One region of the Selenomonas sp. FC4001 genome, then DNA from elsewhere that is predicted to be linked to it. Evidence: riboswitches for the same ligand, from Rfam matches in the RefSeq annotation. Region 1 holds a riboswitch; each other region holds the start of a gene.
The links. A riboswitch is a leader RNA that binds a small molecule or an ion and turns the genes downstream of it on or off. The one in region 1 is predicted to bind cobalamin.

Region 2: linked by a shared signal. The riboswitch ahead of T320_RS07485 (GntP family permease) and the one ahead of T320_RS04475 (ABC transporter substrate-binding protein) in region 1 are both predicted to bind cobalamin.
Region 3: linked by a shared signal. The riboswitch ahead of T320_RS13035 (methylmalonyl-CoA mutase family protein) and the one ahead of T320_RS04475 (ABC transporter substrate-binding protein) in region 1 are both predicted to bind cobalamin.

The regions. Positions count from the first base shown of each region.
Region 1 is NZ_JNJF01000010.1:13,429-17,196, reverse strand. It holds gene T320_RS04480 (TonB-dependent receptor plug domain-containing protein) at 1-390, opposite strand, end outside; gene T320_RS04475 (ABC transporter substrate-binding protein) at 404-1,396, opposite strand; cobalamin riboswitch at 1,521-1,702, opposite strand; gene T320_RS04470 (G5 and 3D domain-containing protein) at 1,835-2,650, opposite strand; gene T320_RS04465 (TatD family hydrolase) at 2,844-3,623, opposite strand; gene metG (methionine--tRNA ligase) at 3,625-3,768, opposite strand, start outside.
Region 2 is NZ_JNJF01000014.1:90,058-93,825, reverse strand. It holds gene T320_RS07490 (VanW family protein) at 1-1,177, shown strand, start outside; gene T320_RS07485 (GntP family permease) at 1,322-2,740, opposite strand; cobalamin riboswitch at 3,071-3,250, opposite strand; gene T320_RS07480 (nitroreductase) at 3,323-3,768, opposite strand, start outside.
Region 3 is NZ_KL370794.1:12,810-16,577, forward strand. It holds gene rsmA (16S rRNA (adenine(1518)-N(6)/adenine(1519)-N(6))-dimethyltransferase RsmA) at 1-209, shown strand, start outside; gene T320_RS13030 (Na+/H+ antiporter NhaC family protein) at 344-1,846, shown strand; cobalamin riboswitch at 1,966-2,151, shown strand; gene T320_RS13035 (methylmalonyl-CoA mutase family protein) at 2,337-3,768, shown strand, end outside.

The DNA of each region.
Region 1 (3,768 bases):
CGATGGCAGCATCCCCAAGCTAATACTGCCACGAGTCATCGACCCCTGGTCATTATTTAGGCGCTGACCATCAAGCAAAACAACCACACGTTGATCACCATTGATAATTACCTCCGCATCGCCATTGGCATTCCCATTGGTAATGACCACTCCATTGACATTACGCAGAGCCTCCCCTACGGTCTGATAGCGATTATCCTCAATCTGCTGAGCCGTAATTACCGTGACATCTGCCGGCGTGCGCATCCGGGTGGAGGGCATACGCTCTGCCGTTACCACGACATCACCCAAGTCCTCATTTACTGTTTCAGCTTGACAGATTGTCGCCCCCAAGCACAAACTCCCCATAGCACATGCCGTCAATGCCTTCCTCGTCAAATTATTCTGCACTTAAGATTCCCCCTTAATTCTCGATTGCTGACAAGTGCTGCTGTGGTGGCAATTTAAACTTGTCGCCGTAGACGCGATAGGCTATCTCTTGTACAGCAAAAACAAAATCCTGTGAACAATTATATATATATCCTTCATCCGGTTCTAACAGCTGACCATTTTTTATCGCCTGCATATTTTGCAGCGAAGGATCATCCAGATATTCGGACCGGAAGCGGTTAATATCAAATTGACCATGATTATTATATGTTGGTAAAAATAAAATATCTGGATTTATCTCCACCAATTTTTCCTTGCTCATCTCTTCGCCGTTTTTAATGCCTGCGGCTGCTCGCCCGTTGATTACACCAGCCAACTGACATGCTTCATCAAAGCAACAGCCTGCACCACCATAGCCCTTCATCAAGGAAATCAGCACCACACTGCGTCGCTGCTCAGCAGGTATTTTTTCCACCTTTTCCCCAATATCCGCAAGCTTTTTATCCATCTTGGATAGCAATATCGCCCCTCGCTCTGGTTCGCCAGCAGCCTGAGCCAGCAGCGTGATTGTCTCCTTAATCTCCTGCAAACTGCGAGGCCCCTTACAAACCACCACTGGAATCCCTAAATCGCGCAGCGCTGCCACACGGGACAAATCTCCCCAATCAGGAATAATCACCAAATCTGGCTGCAAAGCAGCTATCTCCTCCACCGAAGGATAACGGATTTTGTTCGCCACCTGTTTTCCCAACTCTACTACGTTGGAACTCGCTGGATCATCCAGCATGGCATTAACTGCTGCCATGCGCTCTGGTTCTACCAATCCCAACATTATTTCATCCGTACTCATGGACATCGTCAGAATGCGCCGTGGTTTTGATTGGATGTTAACCGACGTCCCCTGTACATCCATCACCGTATAGGCCGCGTTATCTTTTTGTTCTGCCGTATTCCCTTTACATCCAGCCAAACATGCCAGGTTCAATACCAACATTATTGCCAATATCCAGCGAAAAGGTTTTTGCATATTCCATCCCTCCAAACAATCAAAAAAGCCATCCTCGTAAAAGGACAGCTGAAAGCCTGCACTATAAAATTACCTAATGGCACAGAAAATACGGCTAATCCCCTCCCCATCCCTCGCAGGTAATAACGGTGATTGTCAATTAGGCAGTTCTCCTGGCTCTGGTTCGTTGCACCTCTGCGCCTTCCCAAGGTTTCCCCCAGTGACGTTACTTTTGCAGATTCGCTCCCCATTACAGTGGCGTGACCGCGCCGGAATTTAACCGGCTTTTCTATTAAGTATTACAACACCTAATCCCTATAAAATTTATTGTTTACAATATGTTTTATATAATATCATTATCTATATTTGTTGTCAATGCTAGTAACTTTGTTCTTCTAAAAGCCATTCATACAAAAAGTGGGCTGCTACACGTTCAATACTCGTGTAGCAGCCCACTTTTTAAGCTAGTACGTAAACCTCAATGTTTCTCCGGCCGAAGTTCATGCATTCGCCGTAAGTTTCCATGCACAGGTCCACTTTCTGACCGCGGATAGCACCGCCGGTATCGGCAGCGATAGCCACGCCATACCCCGGGATATATACCCGGGACCCCAATGGAATGACCCCAGGGTCAACCGCAACGACACCGCGGCGGGCAGGAATACCAGTGGCGGTAATGCCTGCGCCGCTCCCATCTGTGGGGAGGTAAGCCGTTGCTTCCATAGTGTAGGCGGCGGTATAGGCCATCATGCCCATTTCCGTCTGCACCTTGGGTCTCATCTGTTCTTCACGCATACGCTGCAGTGCCTCGCGTTTTTTGGCACTGTCAGATACTACTATGTCTAGGTTCTCCTGAATTTTCGCATCCAGTCCCAGAGGCGTTTCCACGTCCTCCAGATTATAGCCCAACTCGATCAGGGCGTCACCTACGGTCTGCTTGCTGGTCACAATCTGTTTTGCCTGACCATTGTACGTTACCGTTACCGGAACCGCGCGGTAAACGGTGATTTTCGTGTTCTTGCCATCCTTTTCCAGATGGTATTCGTCATTGGCTCTAAGTTTCACGCCATTTTTTCCTAAGATAAAAGCTGGATTCGTATGATTAGTCGTGGTCGTAATTGTCTTGCCATCGGCCACAATGGTCACCTGGTGCCAATCGTCCGGCAACGTGGTTTTGGTAAAACCAGTTGTCATCATCATCATAATGGCCAGCACCACGCACATTACGATTTTCTGTTCTTTATGATTGAATGTTAACAGCTTCTTTAAACTCATTAAAAGCCCCCTTCAAGGTTTGGTGAAGAACTTTTAGCAGTATAGCATGAGATTTGAACCCTTGTCAAATCCCACCGATATATTCTCCCACATTTAGCTGAAAAACACATGAAAAATGGGAATAAAAAAGCAGTGGACGGCTATTTTCATAGTTCGTCCACCACTTTTGCTCAAAAACAGGCAAATTCCCGTTTTAGATACCGTATAATTCCTCAGCGCTCTCTGAGGTTTGTTTAGCCACCATTTCCACAGAAATTCCCTTTATTTCGGCAACTTTCTCCGCCACATAACGGACAAAAGCCGGCTCATTCTGCTTGCCGCGCATGGGTACAGGTGCCAAATATGGGGCATCTGTCTCCACTAAAATGCGTTCCAACGGGAATTTTTCCACGATTTCTGGAAGTTTCGCAGCGTTTTTGTAGGTCAGCGGGCCATCCACGCCGATATACCAGCCCATTTTATAGATTTCCTGAGCCATTTCGAAGCTACCGGAGAAACAATGCAGGACACCTTTTAGGTCTTTGCCTTCCTTTTTGAGGATGGCCAGCGTGTCCCCATGTGCCTCTCTATCATGGATGCAGACCGGCAGATGCAGCTGCCGGGCCAAATCGAGCTGATGGATAAACATGCGCCGCTGCAGCGCCCGCTTATCTTCATCCTTTTCCCAGTAGTAATCAAGGCCGATTTCGCCGATGGCCACCACACGCTCCGCTTCGGACCAGCGAGCCAGCTGGTCATCATCGGCAGAAGTCAGTTCATAGATTTCCTCGGGATGGATACCCACACCGGCGTATACACCTTCATAAGCAGCGGCCAGTTCCACCGCCTTGGCAGAGGCTTCTAAGGTATCGCCCATATTAATCAAGCGGGTAATACCGGCTTCCTTTGCCCGGGCTATGACTTCCGCTTCCTGTCCCGCAAATTTCCCATCATTAAGGTGAGTATGCGTGTCTACCAGTTCAAAAGCTGCCATCTTAGCGCACCGTGGAGCCGACCGGCATATCCACCGACACAACCTTCAATTCATCGCCCTGAGAAGCGGCCAGCACCATGCCGTGGGAAACAATGCCGCGAATCTTGGCTGGTTTCAGATTGATGACCATGACCACGTTCTTGCC
Region 2 (3,768 bases), on a different contig from region 1:
TGCCGGCGGCATTTCTGTAACGGTCACCAATCAGAATAAAATCATCATGGGTGTACAGGCCCATGGCACCACCATTGCGGGCATGAGCAAAAGCGAAGCCCATAAATACTTCGCGAGCCTTGCCGCCAGCAAATTGCAGCGCAAAGCAGCCGTACTCACGTATAAGGAACGAAATTTCCAGATTGACCCGGCGGACATCAACCTGCATGGCAACGTGGATGAAGCCGTGGAAGCCGCCTACAGCATTGGCCGCAAGGGAACGGCTGTCGAAAATCTCATCAGCCAGATGTGGTGTGCCATCTTCGGAGCCACTGTCACCATGGATGCCAGCTTTGATGAGCAGCTGCTCCAAAACAAGCTGCTGCAGATAAAAACCGCCATTGATACCCCGCCGATAAACGGCACCGTCACCCTGCAGGCAAACGGCAGTATCCAAAAAACAGCTGCCGTCACCGGACTGACTTTGGATATCGCGCCTCTAGCCGAGGAAATGACGCCGGATTTCAAATCCCTCAATCTCACGGTGCGCAAGGAACTTGTCCCTGCCGAGCAGCCGCCCTTTGTCCAGAATAGTGATTTAGCAGCCATCGATGGTGTCTTAGGCTCCTATACCACCAGCTTTTATCCCGGTGACCGCGGCGATAACATTGGCCTGGCCGCCAGCCATCTGCAGGGCGCATTAATCCGCAGCGGCTCCACACTTTCCTTTAACTCTATTGTAGGCCCCCGCACTTATGACGCAGGTTACAAGAACGCCGGCGTTATCGTCTACGGCCAGCACGCTATCGATGTGGGTGGCGGTGTCTGTCAGGTAAGTTCCACACTTTACAACGCGATTTTGCTGGCAGGCCTTACGCCTGTGGAACGCACAGGTCACTTTGCTTCCTCTGCCTATGTTCCGGCAGGACGGGATGCCACCGTGGCAGACGGTCTCATCGACTTCGTCTTCCGCAATCCCCTGCCCCATCCCGTCTACCTCACCATCGCCAACAGCGGCAATACTCTGACCATTTACGTTCTGGGCACCAAAGCTGACTTGGGCGGCAAGAGCATTGCTCTGGTCACGGAAGGCAGCACCATGCGCCCGTCCCTCTACCGCCTTTGGATGAAAAACGGCGAAGTTGTTGACCGGGAATACCTCCACACAGATGCTTACGAACCATTAAAGCATACCTAATCCATTCAGGTTCATTTATCACAACTAACAATAAAGGCCGGTGCAACTATTTCTGTAATGTTTGACGCGAAGCGTCTCAGTGAAAGAAATAGTTGCACCGGCCTTTTACGAGCTTTGCTTAATATTTAGATGTCAACCAACAGCTTAGCAGATTCCCGTCAGCATATAGAAGATAATGCACAGGAACGGAACCAAGAACTTCATGCCCATAATCATGGCAATGTCAAAGTAAGATTCCTTATGGGACAGACCGCAGATAGCCAGCAGAGTTACCAGTGCGCCGCAATGCGGAACCGGGTCGATACCTACGGAAGCTACCGCCACGATACGATGGAGAACCTCCAAGGGAATCCCTGCGGCGATGGCCATGGATGCCCACTGGTCACCCAACGCCGACAGAGCAATGGTCAAACCACCGGAAGCAGAACCAGTAATGCCGCACATGATATTCGTGGTAATAACCGCCGACAGCAGCGGGCCAAAGGAAGCGGCAATGCCCACCAGCCATTCCGTCACAGGCGCAAAACCTGGCATAGCGGTAATAACGCAGCCGAAGGCATAGCCGGAAGCAACATTGAGCGCAGCAGAGCCAGAGGACAGTGCCGCATAGTTGACGGTTGGCAGGAAACCATCGGTGACTTTCAACCGTTTGCGGCCGATGTAGGCAGCGGCAATACTGCTAAGAATCAAAGCCACGCTGATAGACCAGATGGCCGAAACCTTACCTACATGAGAAGCCAGTAGTGTCAACTTCAAGGGCACAAAGGCAGCCAGACTTTCCTCATTCCAATGGAAGCCCCATTCCCAACCAAAGGGATTCGAGAGAATCACATTGATGACAATAACCATAAGCAGGGGAACCATTGCCCAATACCAGGGAATATTAATTTTCGGATTGCGTTTCTTACGTCCGTCACTGCCATGGTCACCATAACCTTCTCCCTGTGCCTGCAAATGTTTTGCCCTTCGGCCAATCCAGCCCCAGCCAATCAGCAAGAACAACAGGGAAGCAAACAAGCCGATGCCCGGTGCCGCCCAGGTACTTGTCTGAAAATATGAGGACGGAATAATATTCTGAATTTGCGGTGTGCCGGGCAACGATACCATGGCAAAGGAGAAGATACCAACCCAAAGCGCCGCCGGCAGCAACCGCTTGGGAATGTCCGCCTTCTTAAACACCACCGCACCAAAGGGATACATAACAAAGGCCACCACGAATACGGAGAGCCCGCCATAAGTCAAAGCCCCGCAGCCCATCAATACCGCCAGAATTGCCCGCTTTTCCCCAAGCACATCCACAATCTTGCCGGCGATGGCCGAAGCCAGTCCCCCTTTTTCCATCAGCTTAGCGAACACTGCCCCGAAAAGGAATACGGGATAATATGTCTTCACATACTCCGCTAATCTGGTCATATACAGCTCGCTGTACACCGGCAGTATATCAAACATACTGGCCAGCGCCGCCAGCCCCGCGAAAAACGGTGCAATCAGAATAATTGACCAACCGCGGTAAGCAAAATACATAAGTCCTAAAAGTGCTAATCCAATACAAAGTGCTTCCATGGTGTCCAAAGACTCCCCTCAAATTATTATCCACTATCCCCGATAGTCATGGGAACACGTCCCCTATGTAAATGGAAAAAAATAAGCTCCGATAAAGCTATCGGAGCTGCTGCAAGAACGCAGACAATCCATAGAACTGAATGAAATGTATGAGCATTTCTTCCTGTCAGATAAAACCGACAGGAAAAACCTTTCGACGAAATAGGCAAAATAATAGCTCTTCCCGCGTAGGGAAGAGCTCATTTACGCTACTCGAAAATACCCACACTAACCCAGGTTCTAAAAACTTTTCAGTACCGATAAATCTCCATCCCCATCACTCGCAGGTCAAACGGCGATTGTTAATCAGGCAGTTCTCCTGGCTCCAGATCAACATTTATCTGCGCCTTCCCAGGATGAACTCCCAGTGACATAACTATGCAGATAAACTCCCTGTTACAGTGGCGGGACCGCGCCGGCTTATACCGGCTTCCCTATTAAGTCTAAGACACCTGACCCAACCATATTCGATTGTGCTTTCGTTTACAGTATGTATATTAGCATAAATTTTCTTTATTGTCAACGCAATAAATAATTTTCATCTCAGCCAATATACGTTACTTCATTGCCCTTGATGGTGGTGATGTTCCGATTGGGCAGACCATCCGGCATATCCGGATAACCCAGACTGATGGAACCGAAAACCCATTCGTCATCCTTCATGCCGAGTTCATGGAGATAGTCCAGCAGCACCGGATTATCCTGCAGCCAGCGCAGCTGGTTTATCCAGCAGGCGCCCAAGTCCAACGCATTGGCTGCCAACAGCATATTCTCCATGGCGGCACAGCTATCCGCCATATTGTTGCCATAGTCCTTCTTATTGGCTACGACAATCAGCACCGGGGCATTGTACTTGAAGACGTAATTCCCCTTCTTGGACAGCTTGATAGCGCCGCCGATATTGGCTTCATTTTCCGGCGTAATCTCCATCTTGGCAAATTCAGACTGCACCAATTCCACCAATTTATTCAGCACCGCCGCATCGCGAA
Region 3 (3,768 bases), on a different contig from region 1:
AGGATGAAAAGATGTTCTTCCGCGTGGTGAAGGCCGCCTTCGGCCAGCGCCGCAAGACTCTGGCCAACGCGCTTAAAGGCGGCGGACTGCCCAAAGAACAGGTTCGCGACGCCATGGAACGCGCGGGTATTGACCCGACGCGGCGGGGAGAAACGCTTTCCCTGAATGAATTTGCACAGCTTGCTGATGCATTTAGTGATTTAGCTTAGCATAGCGATGTAAACGAATAAACTTGCAAAAAATGCCTATCTGCTCTTGCTACTATGCAAAAAATGTTATACAATTAGGTTCGTGTATTGTATTAGGAAAAAATAAGCTAATTATAGCAGAAAGCAGGTAGGTTATGGCTGAATCGATTTGGTCCATCCTGCCGCCAGTTATCACCATTTTACTGGCTTTGTGGACAAAGGAAGTCTACATGTCCCTGATTATCGGTATCTTCTCGGGTGCCATGCTCTTTACGGGGGGCAACTTCTTGGAATCCACGCTGACCATGTTTAAGGTTATGGCGGACAAGGTGGGCGGCAATGTCAACATCTTGGTATTTTTGGTAATCTTAGGTATTTTAGTGGCGGCAATTACCCGCAGCGGTGCTACCAGCGCCTATGGTGACTGGGCAGCCCGCACGATTAAGGGCAAGCGTCAGGCTTCTCTCATTACGGCGCTTTTGGGGTTGGTCATTTTTATTGATGATTACTTCAACTGCCTGACTGTAGGTACGGTTATGCGCCCGGTGACGGATAAATTTAAGATATCCCGCGCAAAGCTGGCCTACATCATCGATGCTATGGCAGCACCTATCTGCATTATTGCGCCGGTGTCGAGCTGGGCGGCGGCTGTTGGTTCTTCTCTGCCGGAAGGCTCGGAGATTGATGGGTTCTCCCTCTTTATCCAGACGATTCCCTTCAATCTCTATGCCTGGCTGACGCTTATCTTCCTGTTCTTCATCATTTGGACGGGCAAGGACTTCGGCGCGATGGCGCATGACGTTAAGCGCAGCAATGAAAATTTTGAGATTCCCAAGGAATATCAGGGAAATGGCGAAGTACACAAAGACCAGCAGGGCAATGGCCAGATTATTGACCTGATTCTGCCGCTTCTGGTGCTGATTGCGGCCTGCGTTTACGGCATGCTCTACACCGGCGGAATTCACGAGGGCAAGAGCATTGCCGAGGCGTTTGCGGACTGTGATTCTTCCAAGTCTTTGGTACTGGGTTCCTTTATTGCCTTTGTCTTTACGGGCCTTTTATACCTGCCTCGCAAGGTCATTTCCTTCAATGCCTTCTGTGACAGTTTCGGCTGGGGCTTCAAGGCAATGACGCCGGCTATCTTCATTCTGTGTCTGGCTTGGACGCTTTCGGGCATTTGCAGTGATAAGTATCTGAACCTGGGCGGCTTTGTCGGTGGCATCGTCAGCGCGAATGCGACGCTTATCATGCTGCTGCCGCCGATTTTCTTCCTCGTGGCCATTGGTCTGGCTTTTGCGACCGGCACGAGCTGGGGAACTTTTGGTATTTTGATTCCCATTGCGGTAGCTGTCGTAGGTGCTGACCCGCAGATGCTGACCATCTGTGTGGCCGCTATCCTCTCCGGTGCTGTGGGCGGTGACCATGCTTCGCCGATTTCCGATACCACGATATTGGCTTCGGCCGGTGCCCAGTGCGACCATTTAGACCATGTGAGCACCCAGCTGCCTTACGTGATGACGGTAGCCGCCTGCTCGCTTATCGGCTATGTGGTGGACGGCTTTACCGGCAATGGCTGGATGGGCTTAGGTGCGGCGCTGGCATGCCTGCTCGTAGCGATGACGGTTATTTCCAGTAAAGTAAAATCATTAGATAAATAATGTGTCAGATAGCAGTGAATCTTGTCGTTCACTGCTATTTTTTTGTGGGCAGAAAAATGGAGTCATTGACAGAGTTTCTTGACAAATTTAATAATTTGTATTAATATTGGCATTAGATTTGAATATATTTGGGAACAGGTGTCCTACGGACTTAATAGGGAATCCGGTATAAGCCGGAGCGGTCCCGCCACTGTAAGGTGGAGTCCTGCATCATTTTGTCACTGGGGTAGATAAGCGTACCTTGGGAAGGCGATGCAGGATGATGAAACCGAGCCAGGAGAACTGCCTGTTCTGACATCACCGTGACTCTGATTTCAGAGTTGTGCCTGCGAGCGATGGGTAGGGGATTGAATCTAGCGTGGGGTATTCAGATACCGGCGGTTTTTTACCGTGGGTCTGTTTGGCACGATTATTAGACGGCAATCTTTTTGCATTCGCGAAAAGGTTGCCGTTTTTTGTGTGTTTACCCCGAAAAAGAGGAGGCTGTGCTATGAGTAACGAAACCGGTGGCGAGCTGGACCTGCAGGCCATTTTGAAAAAGGCCGAACAGCAGACAGACTTTCCCGATGTTCCCTTGGACGAGTTTACCCCGCCCACTTATGAGGAGTGGAAGGAAGCCTGTATCGCCCTCTTGAAGGGAGCCCCCTTCGAGAAGAAAATGTACACCAAAACTTATGAGGGCATCACCTTCGACCCTATGTATTTCCGTAGGGACACAGAAGACATCCTGCCCAAGGATTCTTTCCCCGGCATGGATGATTTCCTGCGCGGGGCCCAGCCCAGCGGTTATTTGGGTAAGCCCTGGGGCATAGCGCAGGTTTGTGATGAAACCATGCCTGCTGAGAACAATGAACTCCTGCGCCATGAACAGGAGAAAGGTTCCACCATCTATCATATCAAGCTGGACAGCGCGAGTTTGAAGGCGCAGGATGTGCGCACGGCAGCAGCCCCTGGGGATGAGGGCGTGTCAGTGACCACGCTGGATGATATGCACACCCTGCTGAATGGCTTGAAGCTGGATAAATATCCGCTGTATCTCTATGCCGGTGAGTCGGCACTTCCCATGTTGTCGCTGTTTGCCGGTGCCCTCAAAGCCTCTGGCCAGGATTTGGCGAAGGTACGGGGCATCGTTGGCGCTGACCCCTTGGGGGAATTGACGGCTGTTGGCAAAAACAGCAAGGCCGTTTCGAGTCTCTATGATGAAATAGCCAAATGTGCGCAGTGGGCCGTGAAGAATGCACCGGGTCTGAAGACTGTCTTTGTGCGCAGTGATGTGTACAGCCGGGGCGGGGCCAATGATGTGCAGGAGTCGGCCTATACGCTGGCCACGGCGGTAGCCTATCTCAGGGCCATGCTGGAACGCGGCCTGACCATTGAGGAGGCTGCAGGTCAGATTATGTTCGGCTTCTCCATGGGCGCCAACTTCTTCCTGCAGATTGCCAAACTGCGTGCTCTGCGTCCGCTTTGGGCACAGATTGTCGAGGCCTTCGGCGGCAGCAAGGATGCCCAGCGCATGCATATCCATGCGAGACCGGCGCTGTTCTTCAAGACCGTCTATGACCCGTATGTCAATATGCTCCGCAATACCACGGAGATTTTTTCCGGTGTCGTGGGCGGTGTAGATTCCTTTGAAAGTTCGCCTTTTGATGAACCCATCCGCAAGGGGGATGAATTCTCCCGCCGTATTGCGCGGAACGTGCAGATTATTCTGCAGGAGGAATTCGGCCTGCTGCAGCCCATTGACCCTGCAGGCGGTTCCTGGGCAGTAGAAACGCTCACGAAGCAGATGAAGGAAAAAATCTGGGCAGAGTTCCAGGTTATCGAGGGCAAGGGCGGCATGCTCGCCGCTTTGCAGGAAGGTTATCCGCAGAGCGAGATTGCTGCCATCCTCGCCTCCCGCTTCAAGGCTTCGGAAACCCGCA